DNA from 2 places in the Streptomyces sp. NPDC007084 genome. Region 1 is predicted to be linked to the other one. Evidence: riboswitches for the same ligand, from Rfam matches in the RefSeq annotation. Region 1 holds a riboswitch; the other holds the start of a gene.

Region 1 (10,201 bases):
CTGCCGCCCAGGACCTCGGCGAGGGCGCCGGCCGCCATCGAGCAGGCCGAGCCGACCTCGCCCTGGCAGCCGACCTCGGCGCCGGAGATGGACGCGTTCTCCTTGAAGAGCATGCCGATGGCACCGGCCGCGAGCAGGAACCGTACGACGCCCTCCTCGTCGGCACCCGGCACGAAGTTGATGTAGTAGTGCAGCACCGCCGGGATGATGCCGGCCGCGCCGTTGGTCGGGGCGGTCACCACCCGGCCGCCCGCCGCGTTCTCCTCGTTGACCGCCATCGCGTAGAGGGTGATCCACTCCATCGCGTGGGCCAGCGGATCGCCCTCGGCGCGGAGCTGGCGGGCCGAGTGGGCGGCGCGCCGGCGGACCTTGAGGCCGCCCGGCAGGATGCCCTCGCGGGACATGCCGCGCGACACGCACGCCTGCATCACACGCCAGATCGCGAGAAGCCCCTCGCGGATCTCCTCCTCGGTGCGCCAGGCCCGCTCGTTCTCCAGCATCAGCGCGGAGATCGACAGACCGGTCTCCTGGGTCAGCCGCAGCAGCTCGTCACCCGTGCGGAACGGGTACTTCAAAACGGTGTCGTCCAGCTTGATGCGGTCCTCGCCGACGGCGTCCTCGTCCACCACGAAGCCGCCGCCCACCGAGTAGTACGTCTTCTCCAGGACCAGCTCACCGGCGGCGTCGTAGGCGAAGACCGTCATGCCGTTCGCGTGGTAGGGCAGGGCCTTGCGGCGGTGCAGCACCAGGTCGTCGTCGAAGGAGAAGCCGATCTCGTGCTCGCCGAGCAGGTCGAGCCGCCCGGACGACTTGATCCGCTCCACCCGCTCGTCCGCGCCCTCCACGTCGACCGTACGGGGAGAGGCGCCCTCCAGGCCGAGCAGCACCGCCTTGGGGGTGCCGTGGCCGTGGCCGGTCGCGCCCAGGGAGCCGTACAGCTCGGCGCGTATCGAGGTGACCTGTGCCAGCAGCTCCTCGTTGCGCAGCCGCCGGGCGAACATCCGGGCGGCGCGCATCGGGCCCACCGTGTGGGAGCTGGACGGGCCGATGCCGATCGAGAACAGGTCGAAGACCGAGATGGCCACGGGGAACTCCTTGGTGGTTTCGCCGGACGCCGTTGTCCGGCGGGGGTGGTGCGGGACTGCATGGGACGGGGCACCGCGCGCTGCCTCCAGTGTGCGGTGCCCCGGACGCCCGTGCGGAACGTCGAAACGAACGTCGAAACGCACGTCGGAACGTACGCGGGAACGGAACGTCGGCCCGTACGGAACGAACCGTACGAACAGAACCGTACGCGGGAAAAACGTACGAGTGAAAAACGTACGACCGGAACCGGGCGGAACTACGCCAGGCCGGGGTACAGCGGGTGCTTGCCGGCCAGGGCGGACACCCGGGCCTTCAGGGACTCGGCGTCGTAGGACGGCTTCAGCGCCTCGGCGATGATGTCGGCGACCTCGGTGAAGTCCTCGGCGGTGAAGCCGCGGGTGGCGAGGGCCGGCGTGCCGATGCGCAGACCGGAGGTGACCATCGGCGGACGCGGGTCGTTCGGGACGGCGTTGCGGTTGACCGTGATGCCGACCTCGTGGAGACGGTCCTCGGCCTGCTGCCCGTCCAGCGCGGAGTCGCGCAGGTCGACCAGGACCAGGTGCACGTCCGTGCCGCCGGACAGCACGTCCACGCCCACGGCCTTCGCGTCGTCCTGGACCAGCCGCTCGGCCAGGATGCGCGCCCCCTCCAGCGTGCGCTGCTGGCGCTCCTTGAAGTCGTCCGTGGCGGCGACCTTGAAGGCGACGGCCTTGGCCGCGATCACATGCTCCAGCGGACCGCCCTGCTGACCGGGGAAGACCGCCGAGTTGATCTTCTTGGCCAGCTCGGCGGTCGAGAGGATCACGCCGCCGCGCGGGCCGCCGAGGGTCTTGTGGGTGGTCGTCGTGACGACATGGGCGTGCGGCACCGGGTTCGGGTGCAGACCCGCGGCCACCAGACCGGCGAAGTGCGCCATGTCGACCATGAGGTACGCGCCCACCTCGTCGGCGATCCGCCGGAACTCCGCGAAGTCGAGCTGACGCGGGTACGCGGACCAGCCGGCGACGATCAGCTTCGGGCGGGACTCCTTGGCGAGCCGCTCGACCTCGGCCATGTCGACCTGGCCGGTCTCGTCGTCCACGTGGTAGGCGACGACGTCGTAGAGCTTGCCGGAGAAGTTGATCTTCATGCCGTGGGTGAGGTGCCCGCCGTGCGCGAGGTTCAGACCCATGATCGTGTCGCCCGGCTTGAGCAGCGCGAACATCGCGGCGGCGTTGGCCTGCGCGCCCGAGTGCGGCTGGACGTTGGCGTGCTCGGCGCCGAACAGGGCCTTCACCCGGTCGATGGCGATCTGCTCGACCACGTCGACGTGCTCGCAGCCGCCGTAGTAGCGGCGGCCGGGGTAGCCCTCGGCGTACTTGTTGGTCAGGACCGAGCCCTGGGCCTCCATGACCGCGACCGGAGCGAAGTTCTCCGAGGCGATCATCTCCAGGGTGGACTGCTGGCGGTGCAGCTCGGCGTCGACGGCGGCGGCGACGTCCGGGTCCAGCTCGTGCAGGGAGGTGTTCAGAAGCGACATGCGGTGACTCCTCAGCCGGCGGTGAACGCGGCGTACTCGTCGGCGGACATCAGGTCCTCGGGCTCGTCGGCGACGCGGACCTTGAACAGCCAGCCGCCCTCGAAGGGGGCCGAGTTCACCAGCGACGGGTCGTCCACCACGTCCTGGTTGGCCTCGACGACCTCGCCGCCGACGGGGGAGTAGAGGTCGCTGACCGACTTGGTCGACTCCAGCTCGCCGCAGGACTCGCCCGCGGTCACCGTGTCACCGACCTCCGGAAGCTGGGCGTAGACGACATCGCCGAGCGCGTTCGCCGCGAACTCGGTGATGCCCACGGTCGCCACGCCGTCCTCGACGACGGACAGCCACTCGTGCTCCTTGCTGTAGCGGAGCTGCTGGGGGTTGCTCATGGCCTGAATTCTCCTGTACGCGGGGGAGTGCTGATGAAAGGGGGAGTCTGTCGTGCGGACGGGCCCGCCCGGGGCGCCGCCGCCCGGCGCCGCGAAAGCCGCGACGCCCGTGGTCCGTACGGGCCGGTGATCCCGGGAGCGTGATCCGGGGAGCCCCTGGACCGGTGGTCCGACCCGGGCTGGTCGTCCGTACCGGTCGTCCGGACTGGTGGCCCGGACCGCTCGTCCGTATCGGCTGCCCGGACCGGTCGTCCGTACCGGCCGCCGTCACGGCCCGCCGGTGCGGACCAGTGTCACTTCCGGCGCTTGTAGAACGGCAGCGCCACGACCTCGTAGGGCTCATGCGTGCCCCGGATGTCCACGCCGACACCGGTGCTGCCCGGCGCGGCGTGCGCGGCGTCCACGTACGCCATCGCGATCGGCTTGCCCAGCGTGGGGGAGGGGGCGCCGGAGGTGACCTCGCCGACGACCTGGCCGCCGGCGACGACCGGGTACCCGGCGCGCGGCACCCGGCGCCCCTCGGCGATCAGGCCGACCAGGACCCGCGGCGGGTTCTGCTCGGCGCGGTCGGCGGCCTCCCGGAGCGCGGCGCGCCCCACGAAGTCGCCCTCCTTCTCGAACTTCACGACCCGGCCGAGCCCCGCGTCGAACGGGGTCAGCGCGGTGGTCAGCTCGTGCCCGTACAGCGGCATGCCCGCCTCCAGGCGCAGCGTGTCGCGGCAGGACAGACCGCACGGGATCAGCCCGGCGGGCGCCCCCGCGTCGGTCAGCGCCTGCCACACCTTCTCGGCGTCGGCGGGCGCGACGAACAGCTCGAAGCCGTCCTCACCGGTGTAGCCGGTGCGGGCGATCAGCGCCGGGACGCCGGCCACGGTGCCCGGCAGGCCCGCGTAGTACTTCAGGCCGTCCAGGTCCGCGTCGGTGAGCGAGGCGAGGATGCCGGGCGACTCCGGGCCCTGCACGGCGATCAGCGCGTACGCGTCCCGGTCGTCGCGCACCTCGGCGTCGAACCCGGCGGCGCGCCCGGTCAGCGCGTCCAGCACCACCTGGGCGTTGGAGGCGTTCGCCACGACCATGAACTCGTGCTCGGCGAGCCGGTAGACGATCAGGTCGTCCAGGATGCCGCCGTCCTCCTGGCAGATCATCGTGTAGCGGGCGCGGCCGACGCCGACGGTGGCGATGTTGCCGACCAGCGCGAAGGCGAGGAGTTCGGCGGCCTGCGGGCCGGTGACGGTGATCTCGCCCATGTGGGAGAGGTCGAAGAGGCCGGCCTTCGTACGGACGGCGAGGTGCTCGTCGCGCTCCGAGCCGTAGCGCAGCGGCATGTCCCAGCCCGCGAAGTCGGTCATCGTCGCACCCAGCGAGCGGTGCAGGGCGTCGAGCGCGGTGAGACGGGGGGTGGTGCTGCTCATCGGTGGGGCTCCCAAGGCATGACGGCGAGGTCGATCCTCCCCATCTGTCATCGGAACCTGAGAGGTTCATCAGGACCCCGCGAAACGGTGATCCCGACTTGCACCTTGGGTGGAGCCACCGGAGAGCGGCCCGCTTTTCAGATGTGCCTCGCCCGCGCGGTAACGGGGCCTGAGAGATTCAAGGGAGGGACTTGCTCCTTCGGCGCCCGGGTACACGTACCCAGGACTCTCCCGCGCGGATTCAAGCGGCCGGTATGCAGTTGGCGCGGCCATCATTGCACGCCCCGTCCGATCAGGGCAGTCCGCCTCTGTAACCGGGCTGTGGCAGTCCGCGCACAGAAACGGGAAGCGCCGCGCATTACCTTCTCTTTACACTCGGCGGGGACGACGCGGGGTGGGGCCCCGCACCGAGGGGACATCGAGGGGACGGGACCCCGCGTCCGAGGGTCCCGAGGGGAGGACGGCCACGGTGAACAGGACCACGGCGTACGCGACGACCTCGGGCCTCGCGCTGCCCGAACAGCCCGGCGCACCGGCCCGGGAGGCCTGCGTGCCGCTCCCGGCGGGCGTCGTCCGCGACCTTCGGGACCGCGCCGGACACAGCCCGCACCGCCTGCGCTTCGGTCCCCGCGACCTCGTCGTGGTCACCGGACTGCCCGGCAGCGGCAAGTCGACCCTGATGCGGCGGGCCGTCGCGGGCGTGCGGGTCGACTCGCAGGACACCCGCGACCGCTGGGACGCCCGGCTGGCCCGCCCGCTCCGGCGCACCCGGACGGCCCGCCCGCCGAGGAACGGCAGCAAGACCGCTCCTCTGCCGACGGACGGCGTGCCGGCCGCCCCCCTGCCGTCAGGCGGCGACCGCACGGCTGCCCCTTCGACGGGCGGCGGCCGGACAGCACCCCTGCCGGCGGGCGGCGGCCGCGCGGCTCCCCTCTCGGCGGAGGGCGGCCGGACAGCTCCCCTGCCGGCGGACGGCGACCGCGCGGCTCCCCTGTCGGCGGAGGGTGGCCGGACAGCACTCCTGTCGGCGGAGGGTGGCCGGACAGCACCCCTCCCGACCGACAGCAGCCGCCCGGCCCCCCTGCTCCCGTACGCGCTCTACCGCCCCCTCGTCCGGCTCGCGCACTACGCCGGGCTGCGTCGGGCGCTGCGCGCCGAGGGCGGGGTGGTGGTGCACGACTGCGGTACCCAGGCCTGGGTGCGCCGCTGGCTGGTCCGCGAGGCGCGCCGCCGGGGCGGCACCCTGCACCTGCTGCTGCTCGACGTCGCCCCGGACACCGCGCTGGACGGCCAGCGCGAGCGCGGCCGGGGCGTCTCGCGCTACGCCTTCGCCCGCCACCGCGCCGCGGTCGCCCGGCTGCTGCGCTCCGTGGAGCGCAGCGATCTGCCGGAGGGCTGCGGCTCGGCGATCCTCATCGACCGGGCGGCGGCGGACGTGCTGCGCGGGATCGACTTCGGCCCCTGACCGGCCGGGCGCCTCACCCCACTAACCTTTCCAGCCGGAACAGCGGTTCGACGCAGGCGGTAGAGACAGATGGACTTCCCGGCACAGGCACATCCCCACCCGCACGGCGGCTGGCCCGGCAACGAGCTGGAGGAGGTGCTGTCCGCCGCCCTCGGCATGGGAGCGGCGGCCTCGGCGGGCGCCCGCATCGTCGAGGTGCTCGGCCGCAGCTTCGTCTGGGTGCCGCTGCCCAGCGGCGGCGGCCCCGGCACCGGCCCGCTCGACCTGCCCACGATGGAGATCCAGGGCCAGGCCTACGTGCCCGTCTTCAGCTCCGAGGAGCAGTTCCGGCAGGTCACCGGCGGCCATATGTCGTTCACCATCGCGCCCGCCGTGGAGTTCGCCCGCGGACTGCCGCCGCAGGTCGGCATCGCGGTCAACCCGGACGGGGTGGTCGGCGTACCGCTGCCGCCGATCGCGGTCGCCGAGCTGTGCCGGGCCGGCCGGACCCCGCTGGACGGACCGGCGAGCGGCGGCCGGGTGCGGCTCTTCGAGCCCGACTGGCAGGAGGACCCGGTGGACTTCCTCTCCGCCGCCTCCGCCGAGTTCGCCGCGACCGGCGTCGTGCTGAGCGCCCGCCGCTGCCTGGCCAGCATCGAGGGCGAGGACCCGGTCATGTTCATCGGCGTCGAACTCTCCCTGTGGGAGGGCGAGGCCCGCAACCTCCCGCTCGACGCCCTCGGCCGCGCCCTCGGCCGGGTCCAGGTGAACCTCCCGGTGAACCTGGTCCTGCTCGACGTGACCCAGGACCCGGTGGGCGACTGGATGCGCGCCCAGGTCCGGCCCTTCTACCAGGCGGGCCACTGAACGCCCGCCCGGCCGTGCGGCGAAGGAGCCGAGGACGGCGTCCCCCGGCGGAGGACGTTCGCCGCATAAGCTGGTTTCATGGCCCGGTCGAGGTGTTGACGCCTGTTCTCAACCCGAGCCTCGGACGTTATGGATGAGTTCGTCGTGATGTGTTCTCGAAGGGGCGGTTGAAGGGTGAGCGCGTCGGGCACGGCCGCGGCCGGTCAGGTCGAGCACATGCTGCGCCAGGTGACGCCCGGGCGTTACGACGCCTACGAGGCGCTCCTGCGCGCCCTCGCGACGCCCTCGTCCGGCCAGGTGTGGATGCTCCTGTGGCACGGCCAGGCCGGCTCCCCGGACGCGCAGTACGGCAACATGCAGGTGGACGGCTTCGGTTACGCGCCCTGTGTCACCTCCGCCCAGGAGCTGTCGGCCAGCGGCTGGAACCGCTCCTACGAGGTCGTCGACGGCCTGGACGTGGCCCGCACGCTCTACCCCGACCACTTCGGCCTCTGGCTGAACCCGCACGCCCCCGGCGGCGGGCTCGGCATCCCCTGGCTGGACCTGCGCCGGATCGCCACCGGCCTGGAGCGGCAGCCCGCCGGCCCGCTCCGGCTCTCCGAACCCGGCATCGAGATCCCGCAGTTCTACGCCCTGCTCACACAGAACGCGCACCGCACCCCGGCCGTCCGCTCCCTGCGCCGGGCCTGGGTGCAGCCCGCGCTCGGCGCGCCGTATCTCGCCATCGGCCTCGACGTGTACGACACCTCGCCGCCCGCCGTGGACTCGGTGCGGGCGATGATGCAGCAGTCCATCGGCGCGGTCCCCGAGGGGCTGCCCGTCTCCACGGTCGCGATGTCGGACGCGTTCGACCCGGTCGCGATGTGGCTGCGCGCCAACGCCCGGCCGTTCTACGACCGCGAGGCCCACGCGGCCCCGGCGCAGGCCCCGGCCGCGGGCGGCTACGGCTATCCGCCGGCGCGCGGCGGCTACTGATCCGTCTCACATTCCGGACTGACCGCAGGGTGGGGTGAGGCTGCCCGCGGGACGGGACGAGGGGTGCCCGCGAGGTGAGACGGGGGCCGCCGACGGAGTGTGGGGCGGCCGGCCGGGCGCTCGCCAACTCGCTTCCGTACGGGGGCAAAACGGTCACCGGGTGAGGGGAAGCGGGGCTTCTGTGACTTTGGCGCGGACATGACCTCGTTGGTCTGGCTGTTCGGGCGACTGTCCGTCTTGCGGCAGTTCGATCCTCGATACCCACCGTCCGGATAACGGAACCTTCCAGATGGCATCACGTTTACGCATCCATTCACCGCCAAGTCTGGCAACAGATCGCCCAAACATTGAAGACTTCCGGCTCCAGGGGTTTAACCCCTGAGTACGACGGACTGAATCACGCCGCTACAGCGGCAAGTGCGGGCCGGCTACCGCCGGTTGAGAGGGGTCCCTGCCAGATGACGGCACCATTGCACGAGCCGACCGCGGAAGCGGCCCCGAGCGCGGCCGAGGAAGCGGCGGTTGCCGCCGCCGACCAGAAGGCCGTACAGGGGCGTTCCCTGGGCCGGATCGCCTGGGAGCGCCTGAAGCGGGACAAGCTTGCCCTGACGGGCGGTGTGGTCGTACTCGCCCTCATCGTGATCGCGCTGCTCGCACCCCTGCTCACCAACCTGGTCGGGCAGGACCCGGACGCGTACCACGAGAGCCTGATCGACCCGCTCTTCGGCACGCCCAAGGGATCGCTCGGCGGCATCAGCGGCGACCACCTGCTCGGCGTCGAGCCGGTCAACGGCCGGGACATCTTCGCCCGCATCCTCTACGGGGCCCAGATCTCCCTGCTCGTCGGCTTCCTGTCCGCCGTGGTCGCGGTCATCCTGGGCACCGTCCTCGGCATCCTGGCCGGGTTCTTCGGCGGCTGGGTCGACTCGCTCATCAGCCGCGTCATGGACGGCCTGCTGGCCTTCCCGCAGCTCCTGTTCATCATCGCGCTCGTCTCCGTCATGCCGAACACCATGCTCGGCCTGACCGGTTCCAGCGTGCGGGTGTTCGTGATGATCCTGGTCATCGGCTTCTTCGGATGGCCCTACATCGGGCGCGTGGTGCGCGGCCAGACCCTCTCGATGCGTGAGCGCGAGTACGTCGAGGCCGCCCGCTCGCTGGGCGCCGGGCGGCTGTACATCCTGTTCAAGGAGCTGCTGCCCAACCTGGTCGCCCCGATCATCGTCTACACGACGATGATGATCCCCACCAACATCCTCACCGAGGCGGCTCTCAGCTTCCTGGGCGTGGGCGTCAAGCCGCCCACGGCTTCCTGGGGACAGATGCTCTCGAACGCGATCGATTACTACGACTCGGACCCCATGTACATGGTGGTCCCCGGCGTGGCGATCTTCATCACCGTTCTTGCCTTCAACCTCTTCGGCGACGGCGTGCGGGACGCTCTGGACCCGAAGGGTTCCCGCTGAACCGCCGTACCCCAAGCGTCCCGTGGCACCTGCACGGGGTCTCTCATCAAATCCGGAGGATCCGAGATCGTGACTACCCAACGCACCTCAGGGCGGCGTAAGCAGGCGCTGGCCGCCGCTGCCGCGGTCGCCGCGTTGCTGACCACCGCAGCGTGCGGCGGCGGCGACGGCGACGGCAAGGACGGCGGCTCCAAGAACGGCGCGGCCGGCTTCGACGCCGCCAACAACAAGGTCGCCCAGGCCTCGCTGGCCAAGAAGGGCGGGACGCTGCGTTTCGGTGGCGCCCAGGACGCCGACTCGTGGGACACCACGCGCGGCTACTACGGCTTCATGTGGAACTTCGCCCGCTACTACAGCCGTCAGCTCGTCACGAACAAGACGGAGCCGGGCAAGGCCGGAGCCGAGATAGCTCCCGACCTCGCCAGCGGCCTCGCCAAGGTCTCCGACGGCGGCAAGACCTACACGTACACCCTGCGTGACGGCATCACGTGGGAGGACGGCAAGGAGATCACGTCCAAGGACGTGAAGTACGGCATCGAGCGCGTGTGGGCGCAGGACGTGCTGTCCGGCGGCCCCGTGTACCTGAAGGACGTCCTCGACCCGAAGGGCGCCTACAAGGGCCCCTACAAGGACACCTCCAAGGACAAGCTCGGTCTGAAGGCGATCGACACGCCGGACGACAAGACCATCGTCTTCCACCTCCCGAAGGCCAACTCGGACTTCGAGGAGATGCTCGCCCTGGTCTCGGCCTCGCCGGTCCGCCAGGACAAGGACACCAAGTCCAAGTACGGCCTGCACCCGTTCTCCTCGGGCCCGTACAAGTTCGAGTCCTACAGCCCGGGCAAGGACCTGACCCTGGTCCGCAACTCCGCGTGGAAGGCGTCCTCGGACCCGATCCGCAAGGCGTACCCGGACAAGATCACGGTCAAGTTCTTCTCGAACGCCAATGACCTGGACCAGCGTCTGATCAACAACGACCTGGACCTGGACATCAACCAGACCGGCATGTCGCCGCAGGGCCGCACCACCGCCCTGAAGCAGCA
Region 2 (10,201 bases), on a different contig from region 1:
CCCCAAGCTCTCGGCTCGACTCGAGCAGGGGGCATCTCCAGCACGGCGGCGCGGCCGATCACGTTCCGCGGCGGCCGGAGGCAGTGTCCGACGAGGGAGGGGCTGTTCCCGAGGAGGTCGGCTACCGGGGGCCCACGGCGTGTGCCGCCGCGGGCATCACCTACCGCCAGTTGGACTACTGGGCCCGCACCGGCCTGGTCGAGCCCAGCGTGCGGCCCGCCTACGGCTCCGGGACACAGCGGCTCTACAGCTTCCGTGACGTGGTGGTTCTGAAGATCGTCAAGCGGTTCCTGGATACCGGGGTCTCGCTTCAGAACATCCGCACCACGGTCCAGCACCTCAGGGAGCGCGGCTTCCGGGACCTGGAGCGCATGACGCTGATGAGCGACGGTGCGACGGTCTACGAGTGCACCTCTCCCGACGAGGTGCACGCCCTGCTCCAGGGCGGCCAGGGCGTCTTCGGTATCGCCGTGGGCGTGGTGTGGCGGGACGTCGAGAGCGCCCTCTCACAGCTCCACGGAGAGCGGGTGGACACCGGGGAGACGCTCGTCGCCCACAACCCGGCCGACGAACTGGCCCGCAGGCGCAACCGGGCCGTGTGACTCCGACCGCCTTCGACTGACGTGATGCCCCGGCGCCGCCGGGGCATTGTCAGTGGCGTAGGGCAGCATCGGACATGTGAGAACCGCGCCCACGATCCTGCATCTCGACATGGATGCCTTCTTCGCCTCGGCGGAGCAGGCGTCCAAGCCGAGCCTGCGCGGCAAGGCCGTCGTCGTGGGCGGACTCGGGCCGCGCGGAGTCGTCTCCACCGCCTCGTACGAGGCGCGCGTGTTCGGGGTGAACTCGGCGATGCCGATGGCCCAGGCGCGCCGCCGCGCGCCGAACGCCGCCTATCTGGTGCCGCGCTTCAGTCTCTACCGGGAGATCAGCGAGCAAGTGATGGGCCTGCTGCGGGCCCTGTCGCCGCTCGTGGAGCCGCTCAGCCTGGACGAGGCGTTCGTGGACCTGGAGGCGGGCGGCACGGCCTGGGACGAGCGCTCGGCGCGGCTGGCGGGGACGAAGCTGCGGGCGGACATCAGGGCTGTCACGGGGCTCACGGGATCGGTGGGGCTCGCCGCCTCCAAGATGCTCGCGAAGATCGCCTCGGAGCAGGCCAAGCCCGACGGCCTGGTGCTGATCGATCCGGGCACCGAGCGGGAGCTGCTGGGGCCGATGTCGGTGCGCATCCTGCCGGGTGTCGGCCCGGCGACCGGGGACCATCTGCGCCGGGCCGGGATCACCACGGTCGAGGAGATCGCCGAGGCGGGTGAGGACGAGCTGGTGCGGCTGCTGGGGAAGGCCCATGGGCACGCCCTGTTCGCGATGGCGCTGGCTCACGACGAGCGGCCGGTGGTGTCCGAGCGGGAGACGAAGTCGGTGTCCGTCGAGGACACCTACGACGTGGACATCCACGACCGGATCCGGGTGGGTCTGGAAGTGGCGCGGCTCGCGGACCGTTGTGTGCGGCGGCTGCGCGGGGCCGGGCTGTCGGGGCGGACCATCGTCCTGAAGGTGCGGCGGTACGACTTCTCGACGCTGACCCGGTCCGAGACGCTGCGTGGGCCCACCGACGATCCCGCGGTCGTCCGGGAGGCCGCCGCGCGCCTCCTGGAGGGCGTGGACACGACCGGGGGCGTGAGGCTGCTCGGGGTCGGTGTCTCCGGGCTCGCCGACTACACGCAGGAGGACCTGTTCGCACAGGCCCAGGCGCGGGCGGACGCCGAAGCCGTGGCGGCGGCGGAGCTGTCGGTGGACGAGCACGTGGAGGAGGAGCGGGACGTTGACTCCGCGCCGGAGGCCGGCACCGAGCCGCCGGCGGCCGAGCGGCGCGCGGCCGGCGCCGAACAACCGGCCGCGGAGCGGCGCTGGCCCGCGGGGCACGACGTCCGGCACGCCGAGTTCGGGCACGGATGGGTGCAGGGCAGCGGCCTGGGGCGGGTCACGGTGCGGTTCGAGACGCCGTACTCGGCGCCGGGCCGGGTGCGGACCTTCCGGACGGACGATCCGCTCCTGGAACCGGCCGATCCGCTCCCGTTGGTGGAGCGCAGACCCGAGGAGCCCGGGCGGACGCAGGCCGAGGCGGAACCGGGGGCGACGGAGATGTCGGAGGAGTCCACTGTCCCCGCGTCGGGCTCAGGCGCGGCGGCTGAGGCAGCCGGGGAGTTCTCGGGTTCCGGCGGTCAGGGGCGTCGGGGTCAGGCGTCCTCGGAGCCCGCGAGCCGGCCGAAGTCACGGTCCGGCGGCGGGGGAGGGGACGCCACGTCCAGACCGTAGTGGTGGTAGAGCTGCAGCTCCTGCTCGGGGGAGAGGTGCCGGCCGACGCCGAAGTCGGGGGCGTCCTTGATGAGGGCCCGGTCGAAGGGGATGCGCAGGGTCCCCTCGACCATCTCGCTCGGCTCCAGGGGGACGAACGCGTCCCTGGAGAACAGCCCCGTGCGTATGGCCGCCCACTCCGGGACCCCGGTCGCGTCGTCGAGATAGACCTCGTCGATGGTGCCGATCTTGGTGCCCTTGCGGTCGAACGCCTTGCGGCCGATCAGGTTGCGCGGATCGATGTCGGTCTGCACGGTCCCTCCACGTGGTCGCAAACTCATCCGTCAGCACTACATCCGTAAGCACTACAAAAGAGCACATTCGTGATGGCGGCCACTCGAAGACCGGCCTCTTGTCCCCGCTGGTAGGCTGGCGAACGGCTGCTGATCCCGTGCGGGAGAGTCCTCCAGACTTCACCGGAGGCGCCGAAGGAGCAAATCCTCCCCGGAATCTCTCAGGCTCACGTACCGCACGGACGAGGTCACTCTGGAAAGCAGGGCGGGTGCCGCTGGCCTCCGCTCTCACCGACGGTGAAAGCCGGGACGTCAGTGGACGGACCGGTGAAGCTCTCAGGTTGAGATGACAGAGGGGGAGGCCGTCGGGGTACCCGTGCCGGGGTACCCCTCGAAGGTCGCGTCAGACCAGGAGGCCTCCGCAATGACCGCCCCTCGCATTCCGCTCTCCGCGCTCGAACATGGAATCCTCTTCGAGCAGCGCCACATCGGGCCCGACTCCGAAGCCCGGGCCAAGATGCTCGCGCAGGTCGGATACGGCTCGCTCGACGAGCTGACGGCCGCCGCGGTGCCGGACGTGATCAAGAACGCCGAGGCCCTGAACCTGCCGGCCGCGCGCACCGAGTCCGAGGTACTCGCCGAACTGCGCTCCCTCGCGGACCGCAACCAGGTGCTCGGTTCGATGATCGGCCTCGGCTACTACGGCACCTTCACGCCGCCGGTGATCCTGCGCAACGTCATGGAGAACCCGGCCTGGTACACGGCCTACACGCCCTACCAGCCGGAGATCTCGCAGGGCCGTCTCGAAGCGCTGCTGAACTTCCAGACCGTCGTCGCCGAGCTGACCGGCCTGCCCACCTCGGGCGCCTCGCTGCTCGACGAGGGCACCGCCGCCGCCGAGGCGATGGCGCTGTCCCGGCGCATGGGCAAGAACAAGAAGGGCCTCTTCCTGGTCGACGCGGACGCCCTGCCGCAGACCATCGCCGTCATCCAGACCCGCGCCGAGCCGACCGGTGTCGAGGTCGTCGTCGCCGACCTCGCCGACGGCATCCCGGCCGACCTGACCGGGCGCGAGATCAACGGCGTGCTGGTCCAGTACCCGGGCGCCTCCGGTGCCGTACGCGACATCAAGCCGCTCATCGACCAGGCGCACGAGCTGGGCGCGGTCGTCACCGTCGCCGCCGACCTGCTCGCCCTCACCCTGCTCACCTCGCCCGGCGAGCTCGACGCCGACATCGCCGTCGGTACGACGCAGCGCTTCGGTGTCCCGATGGGCTTCGGTGGACCGCACGCCGGTTACATGGCGGTGCGCGAGAAGTTCGCCCGCAGCCTCCCCGGCCGGCTGGTCGGCGTGTCCGTCGACGCCGACGGGCACAAGGCGTACCGCCTCGCCCTGCAGACGCGCGAGCAGCACATCCGCCGCGAGAAGGCCACCAGCAACATCTGTACGGCCCAGGTGCTCCTGGCCGTGATGGCCGGCATGTACGCCGTCTACCACGGGCCGGACGGGCTGCGCACCATCGCGCGGCGCACGCACCGCTACGCCACCGTCCTGGCCGCCGGGCTCACCGCCGGAGGCGTCGAGGTCGTGCACGGCGCGTACTTCGACACGCTCACCGTGCGCGTCCCGGGCCGTGCCGCCGCGGTCGTGGAGGCCGCCCGCGACCTCGGCGTTAACCTCCACGGTGTGGACGCCGACCACGTGTCCATCTCCTGCGACGAGACGACCACGCGCGCGCAGCTCACCGCCGTGTGGACCGCGTTCGGCGTCGAGGGCGACATCGAGGCGCTGGACGCGGGCGCCGAGGACACCCTCCCCGCCGCGCTGCTGCGCACCGACGAGTACCTCACGCACCCGGTGTTCCACCAGCACCGCTCCGAGACCGCGATGCTGCGCTACCTGCGCCGGCTCTCCGACCGCGACTACGCGCTCGACCGCGGCATGATCCCGCTGGGCTCCTGCACGATGAAGCTCAACGCGACCACGGAGATGGAGCCGGTCACCTGGCCCGAGTTCGGGCAGCTCCACCCCTTCGCGCCCGCCGCGCAGGCCGAGGGCTACCTCACGCTGATCCACGAGCTGGAGGACCAGCTCGCCGAGGTCACCGGCTACGACAAGGTGTCGCTGCAGCCCAACGCCGGTTCGCAGGGCGAGCTGGCCGGTCTGCTGGCCGTCCGCGGGTACCACCGTGCCAACGGCGACGACCAGCGCACGGTCTGCCTCATCCCGTCCTCCGCGCACGGCACCAACGCCGCGAGCGCCGTGATGGCCGGCATGAAGGTCGTCGTCGTGAAGACGGCCGACGACGGTGAGATCGACGTCGAGGACCTGTGCGCCAAGATCGAGCAGTACCGCGACGAACTGTCGGTGCTGATGATCACCTACCCGTCCACGCACGGTGTGTTCGAGGAGCATGTCGCCGACATCTGCGCCCAGGTGCACGAGGCCGGCGGCCAGGTCTACGTCGACGGAGCCAACCTCAACGCCCTGGTGGGTCTCGCCAAGCCGGGCCACTTCGGCGGCGACGTCTCGCACCTCAACCTGCACAAGACGTTCTGCATCCCGCACGGCGGCGGCGGTCCGGGCGTCGGCCCGGTCGGTGTGCGCGCCCACCTGGCGCCGTACCTGCCCAACCACCCGCTCCAGCCCGAGGCCGGACCCGAGACGGGCGTCGGCCCCGTATCGGCCGCGCCCTGGGGCTCCGCGGGCATCCTGCCCATCTCCTGGTCCTACGTCCGGCTGATGGGCGGCGAGGGCCTCAAGCGCGCCACGCAGGTGGCCGTGCTGTCGGCCAACTACGTCGCCAAGCGCCTGGAGCCGCACTACCCGGTGCTCTACACCGGCCCCGGCGGCCTGGTCGCGCACGAGTGCATCATCGACCTGCGTCCGCTGACCAAGGCGACCGGCGTCAGCGTGGACGACATCGCCAAGCGCCTGATCGACTACGGCTTCCACGCGCCGACGATGTCGTTCCCGGTGGCCGGAACCCTGATGATCGAGCCCACGGAGTCCGAGGACCTGGGCGAGCTGGACCGCTTCTGCGACGCCATGATCGCGATCCGCGCGGAGATCGAGAAGGTCGGCTTGGGCGAGTGGACCGTCGACGACAACCCGCTGCGCGGGGCGCCGCACACGGCCGCCGCGCTCGGCGGTGACTGGGAGCACGCTTACAGCCGCGAGGAGGCCGTGTTCCCGGCCGGGGTCTCGGCGTCCGACAAGTACTGGCCGCCGGTCCGCCGGATCGACCAGGCCTACGGCGACCGCAACCTGGTCTGCTCCTGCCCGCCGCTGGACGCCTACGAGGACTGACCGGTAGGAGGACTGACCGGTACGAGGACCGACCGGTACGAGGGCGGGCCGGTGCGGGGGCCGACGGCCGTTGGTCTCGGCGGCTGACCGGCCGCCTGCGCGGCTGCCGATGAGTGGCCGCGCGGTGCCTGTGACGGGTTGCCGCGCGGCGGCTGACCCACGGCTGATCGGCACAGGGGACGCGGACGCCTACGGGGAGTGATCACCCGGGGACATGCGTCGGGGCCGGTTCGGAGAGCGCGTCTCCGGGCCGGCCCCTGCTGTGTCCGGGCGGTCTGTCAGGGCCGCCCGGTGTGCGGGATCAGGCCGCCGTCATCACCGCGGTGCCGCCCAGTGGGCGGTGCGGGGCGATGATCCGGCCGTCCGGCAAAAGCTCACCGGTGTCCTCGAAGAGCAGAACGCCGTTGCACAGCAGGCTCCATCCCTGCTCCGGGTGGTGCGCCACGAGACGGGCGGACTCCCGGTCGGCGGACGCGGCTGACGGACACGGCGGCTGGTGCTGGCACATGGGTGGGATCTTTCGCTGGGTCGAGAGGTCAGTGGTGGCTGTGGTGTCTGTTCTGCGGCTCGCAGTACTCATGGCCGCACCCCCGTTGATGTGTGGTCTGGAACCCAGTGTTGCCCCACGGCAGGCGATCCGCAGGGATTTGACGGCACCGCTTCTCACAGGTTGATGACGCATCACCCGTGCGGACGGTTCAGCCCAACTGCGGTGTCTCTTCGGGTGGTTCGAGGGGGCCGGATTGGGCTAGTCCGGTCGGGTCCGGAGCACGTTTCCCCTCGTACGAGCACAGGGGAGCCCCGATGAGCGGGGTGGCGGTCCGGGGGCGTGGCAGGCAGGTGCCCCGCGGCCGGATGTCGGCCGCGGGGCACGGGGGTCGTGGCTCAGGCGGGGGAGCCGAGCAGCGGCCCGGACGTGGCGGGAAGCGGCCCGGATGCGGCCGGGAGTGGTCCGGACGTGGCCGGGGTGAGGCGGTGGGTGAGCACCGGGAGGAGTTCCGCGACCCGGTGCGGGCGGTGCGCGGCGATGCCGGGCGGCGCGGGGGCCAGCGGGACGAGGAGGTCGGTGGCCGCCGGATGACCGTCGGCACCGTCGGCCGCAGTGTCCCCGTGCAGCCAGAGAGTGAGCATGTACAGCTCCGGTACGGACAACAGGCGTGCCTGGTAGGGCTGCTGCATGGCCTCGGCCTGCCCCAGGGCGTGTTCCGTCGCGGCGATGTAGGGCCCCTCGAAGAAGCGCGAGAAGGCCCAGCCGTCCGGCGTGAGCATGGTGTCGGCGGCTGCCACCGCGCGTCCCCCGCTGCGCAGCAGGAACCGCCAGCCGGCGAGCCGGGTGGCCGACGCGCCGGCGGGGGTGATGCGGTCCAGGACATGGACCGGCAGCGGGAGTTCGGGAGTGATCGGTCCCTGTGCCAGGCGCAGGGAGGGGGTGCGGGCTTCGCGGACGGCGGTGGGAGAACCGAGTGCCGTGAGGACGGTGCGCAGGGCGGGCGCGGGAGCCGGGGGTATGTGCAGCGGCATGGTGGGTCGCCTCTCATTCGACAGGCACAGTGGCGCGAGGGAGGGGGCGGACGGCGCTGTCAGCTCTCGGGTCAGAGGGGCGTGGGTCTGGATCCGCCGACAGGAATGCCGCCTGTCGTCGTCACCGTGACGACAGGACCTAGGACCGCGAGCGCAAACTCTCTGCCTCGGTAGCGGAGTTTATACGACGCGTGTTCATAGAGTGTTTCGGCTAGTCGTCGCGAATATGAAGAGCAAGGCAGTATTCGGACGTGAAAACGCGCGTTTCATCCCGGTTCCGCGCGGTCGTACCGCCTTGACCTCGAATTATCCCGTCGCAGCGGTCGGCCGATACTCGTCGGCGTTTTTCACGAGATCATGCCGGCGGTAAAATTGCTTGCGGCCGCATGCCTCGTGAATGTGCCCGGGGAATCGGGTTCCCAGGGTAGCGGCCGAAGGGCGCGCACGGGACGTTATGGATCGCGTTGCCGGGGCATCATCCTCCGTACCCGGGACGCCCAGGCCGCCGGAGCGTCGGCCTGCCCAGACGAGGAGGGACATCGCGATGGGGGAGAAGGTCGTGGCAGGGCCGTTCGACCTGAGCGACCGACAGCGCCACCGCGAGAAGCTCCGGCAGTGTCTGACGGTGCTGGAGAGGCTGCTGGAGGAGAAGCGCTTCGATCGGCCGAAGAACCTGATGGGCCTGGAGATCGAATTGAATCTCGCGGGGCCCGACGGCATGCCGAGAATGATGAATGCGGAAGTACTGGAACGGATTGCGAGCCGTGATTTCCAGACAGAACTCGCCATGTTCAACCTGGAAGTCAACATCGCCCCACACCGATTGGGCGGCCGGGTATTCGACCGGCTCGCCGAGGAGCTGCGCACCTCACTCGCCTACGCCCATCGAAAGGCCAGCGAGGTCGACGCGGGAATCGTGATGATCGGCATCCTGCCGACGCTCGGCCAGGACGACCTGGTCTCCGCGAACCTGTCCGACGTGGACCGGTACGCGCTGCTCAACGACCAGATCGTCGCCGCGCGCGGTGAGGACTTTCCGCTCGACATCGACGGCGTGGAACGCCTGGTCTGCCGCTCCGGGTCGATCGCGCCCGAAGCCGCCTGCACCTCCGTCCAGTTGCACCTCCAGGTCACCCCGGGCCGCTTCGCGGACGTGTGGAACGCGGCGCAGGTGGTCGCCGCCCCGCAGGTCGCCGTCGGCGCCAACTCGCCCTTCCTGTTCGGCCACGAGCTGTGGCGGGAGTCGCGGCCCCCGCTCTTCCAGCAGTCCACCGACACCCGCCCGCCCGAACTGAAGGAGCAGGGCGTGCGGCCCCGTACGTGGTTCGGGGAACGGTGGGTCACCTCGGCCTACGAACTCTTCGAGGAGAACCTGCGGTTCTTCCCGCCGCTGCTGCCCATCTGTGACGACGAGGACCCGCTCAAGGTCCTGGAGGCGGGCGGGGCGCCCAAGCTCGCCGAACTCGTGCTGCACAACGGAACCGTCTACCGGTGGAACCGGCCGGTGTACGACGTCGCCGACGGCGTTCCCCATCTGCGGGTCGAGAACCGGGTGCTGCCCGCCGGACCGACCGTCACCGATGTCGTCGCCAACGCCGCCTTCTACTACGGGCTGGTGCGCGCGCTGGCCGAGGAGTCCCGGCCGGTGTGGACGCGGCTGCCCTTCGAGGCCGCCGCCGCCAACTTCGACGCGGCCTGCAAGTACGGCATCGAGGCGCGCCTGGAGTGGCCGCGGCGCGGCCGGCACGGCGGCACCACCCAGGTGGACGCGGCGAACCTGATCCGCGACGAGCTGCTGCCGCTCGCCGCCGCGGGACTGGACGCCTGGGGCGTCGAAGCCGCCGACCGTGACCTGTACCTCGGTGTGATCGAGGACCGGTGCCGGCTGCGCGCCAACGGGGCCACCTGGCAGGCCGCCACCTTCCACCGGGCCCTGGAGAAGGGCCTCGGACGGGACGCCGCGCTGGCCGCGACGACCCGGCGCTACGGCGAACTCATGCATCTCGGGGACCCGGTGCACACCTGGCCGGTGGGGTTGCCGGAGGCGGTGGCGCTGGGCTGAGCCGCGGGACGACCGGGGTGGAACCGGGCTCCCGGCCCGACCGGGGTGGGGCCCGGCCCCGGCCCGACCGGGGTGGGTCCTGATCCCGGCCGCTGCTCAGGTCGGCCTTGCGGGGTCAGTTCGGGATGCCGGAGCCCGCCGCCACGATCGCCTTGAGCATGACCGCGTGGATCTGGGCCGGATCGTTGACCTGCTGGGCCGAGCCGCCCGTCGCCTTGGCGATCTGGTCGATCTCGTTCTTGTCGGCGTCGGGGCCCACGGCGATCGCGATCAGCGGCACCGGTCGCTCCGGGTCCGTCAGTTTCTGCAGCTCGGCGACGAGTTCGGCGCGCGAGATGCTGCCCGGGTCCTCGTTGGCCCCGTCGGTGAGCACGACCAGCGCGTTGAACTTGCCCTTCGCGTAGGAGGCCACGGCCGCCTTGTACGCGGCCAGCGTGGTGTCGTACAGCCCGGTCGCCCCGTCCGGGACCGGTTCCAGCGAGCTGAAGGCCGACGACAGTTTCTCGCGCTGGGTCCCGGCGCCCCGGGAGTCGCCGAGCCGTGCGGTCGGCACGAGGACGCGGTAGTCCTTGTCGCCGTCGAGCTTGGTGGAGAACTTCCACAGCCCGATCTCGTCCTCGGGGGTGAAGGTGGCGAGGGCCTGGAGCAGGGAGGACCTGGTGACGTCCATCCGGGTCTGGCCGGTCCCGGGCACCCGCTGGCTCATGGACGCGGACGCGT

What was found. Region 1 has a riboswitch for glycine ahead of gcvT (glycine cleavage system aminomethyltransferase GcvT). Riboswitches for the same ligand answer to the same signal wherever they lie in the genome.
Region 2: it holds a riboswitch for glycine, as region 1 does, so the genes downstream of both, gcvP (aminomethyl-transferring glycine dehydrogenase) here and gcvT (glycine cleavage system aminomethyltransferase GcvT) in region 1, are expected to answer to the same signal.

The regions. Positions count from the first base shown of each region.
Region 1 covers NZ_JBEYFY010000031.1:13,606-23,806, reverse strand. The annotation lists gene AB0912_RS23365 (L-serine ammonia-lyase) at 1-1,085, opposite strand, end outside; gene glyA (serine hydroxymethyltransferase) at 1,343-2,605, opposite strand; gene gcvH (glycine cleavage system protein GcvH) at 2,617-2,994, opposite strand; gene gcvT (glycine cleavage system aminomethyltransferase GcvT) at 3,288-4,406, opposite strand; glycine riboswitch at 4,554-4,650, opposite strand; partial or broken gene AB0912_RS23345 (ATP-binding protein) at 4,876-5,160, shown strand; partial or broken gene AB0912_RS23340 (ATP-binding protein) at 5,491-5,871, shown strand; gene AB0912_RS23335 (enhanced serine sensitivity protein SseB) at 5,941-6,717, shown strand; gene AB0912_RS23330 (enhanced serine sensitivity protein SseB C-terminal domain-containing protein) at 6,892-7,692, shown strand; gene AB0912_RS23325 (ABC transporter permease) at 8,151-9,158, shown strand; gene AB0912_RS23320 (ABC transporter substrate-binding protein) at 9,228-10,201, shown strand, end outside.
Region 2 covers NZ_JBEYFY010000070.1:16,524-26,724, reverse strand. The annotation lists gene AB0912_RS32255 (MerR family transcriptional regulator) at 1-602, shown strand, start outside; gene AB0912_RS32250 (DNA polymerase IV) at 679-2,316, shown strand; gene AB0912_RS32245 (PRC-barrel domain-containing protein) at 2,238-2,609, opposite strand; glycine riboswitch at 2,740-2,835, shown strand; gene gcvP (aminomethyl-transferring glycine dehydrogenase) at 3,013-5,898, shown strand; gene AB0912_RS32235 (DUF5999 family protein) at 6,200-6,406, opposite strand; gene AB0912_RS32230 (hypothetical protein) at 6,784-7,419, opposite strand; gene AB0912_RS32225 (glutamate--cysteine ligase) at 7,964-9,481, shown strand; gene AB0912_RS32220 (substrate-binding and VWA domain-containing protein) at 9,597-10,201, opposite strand, start outside.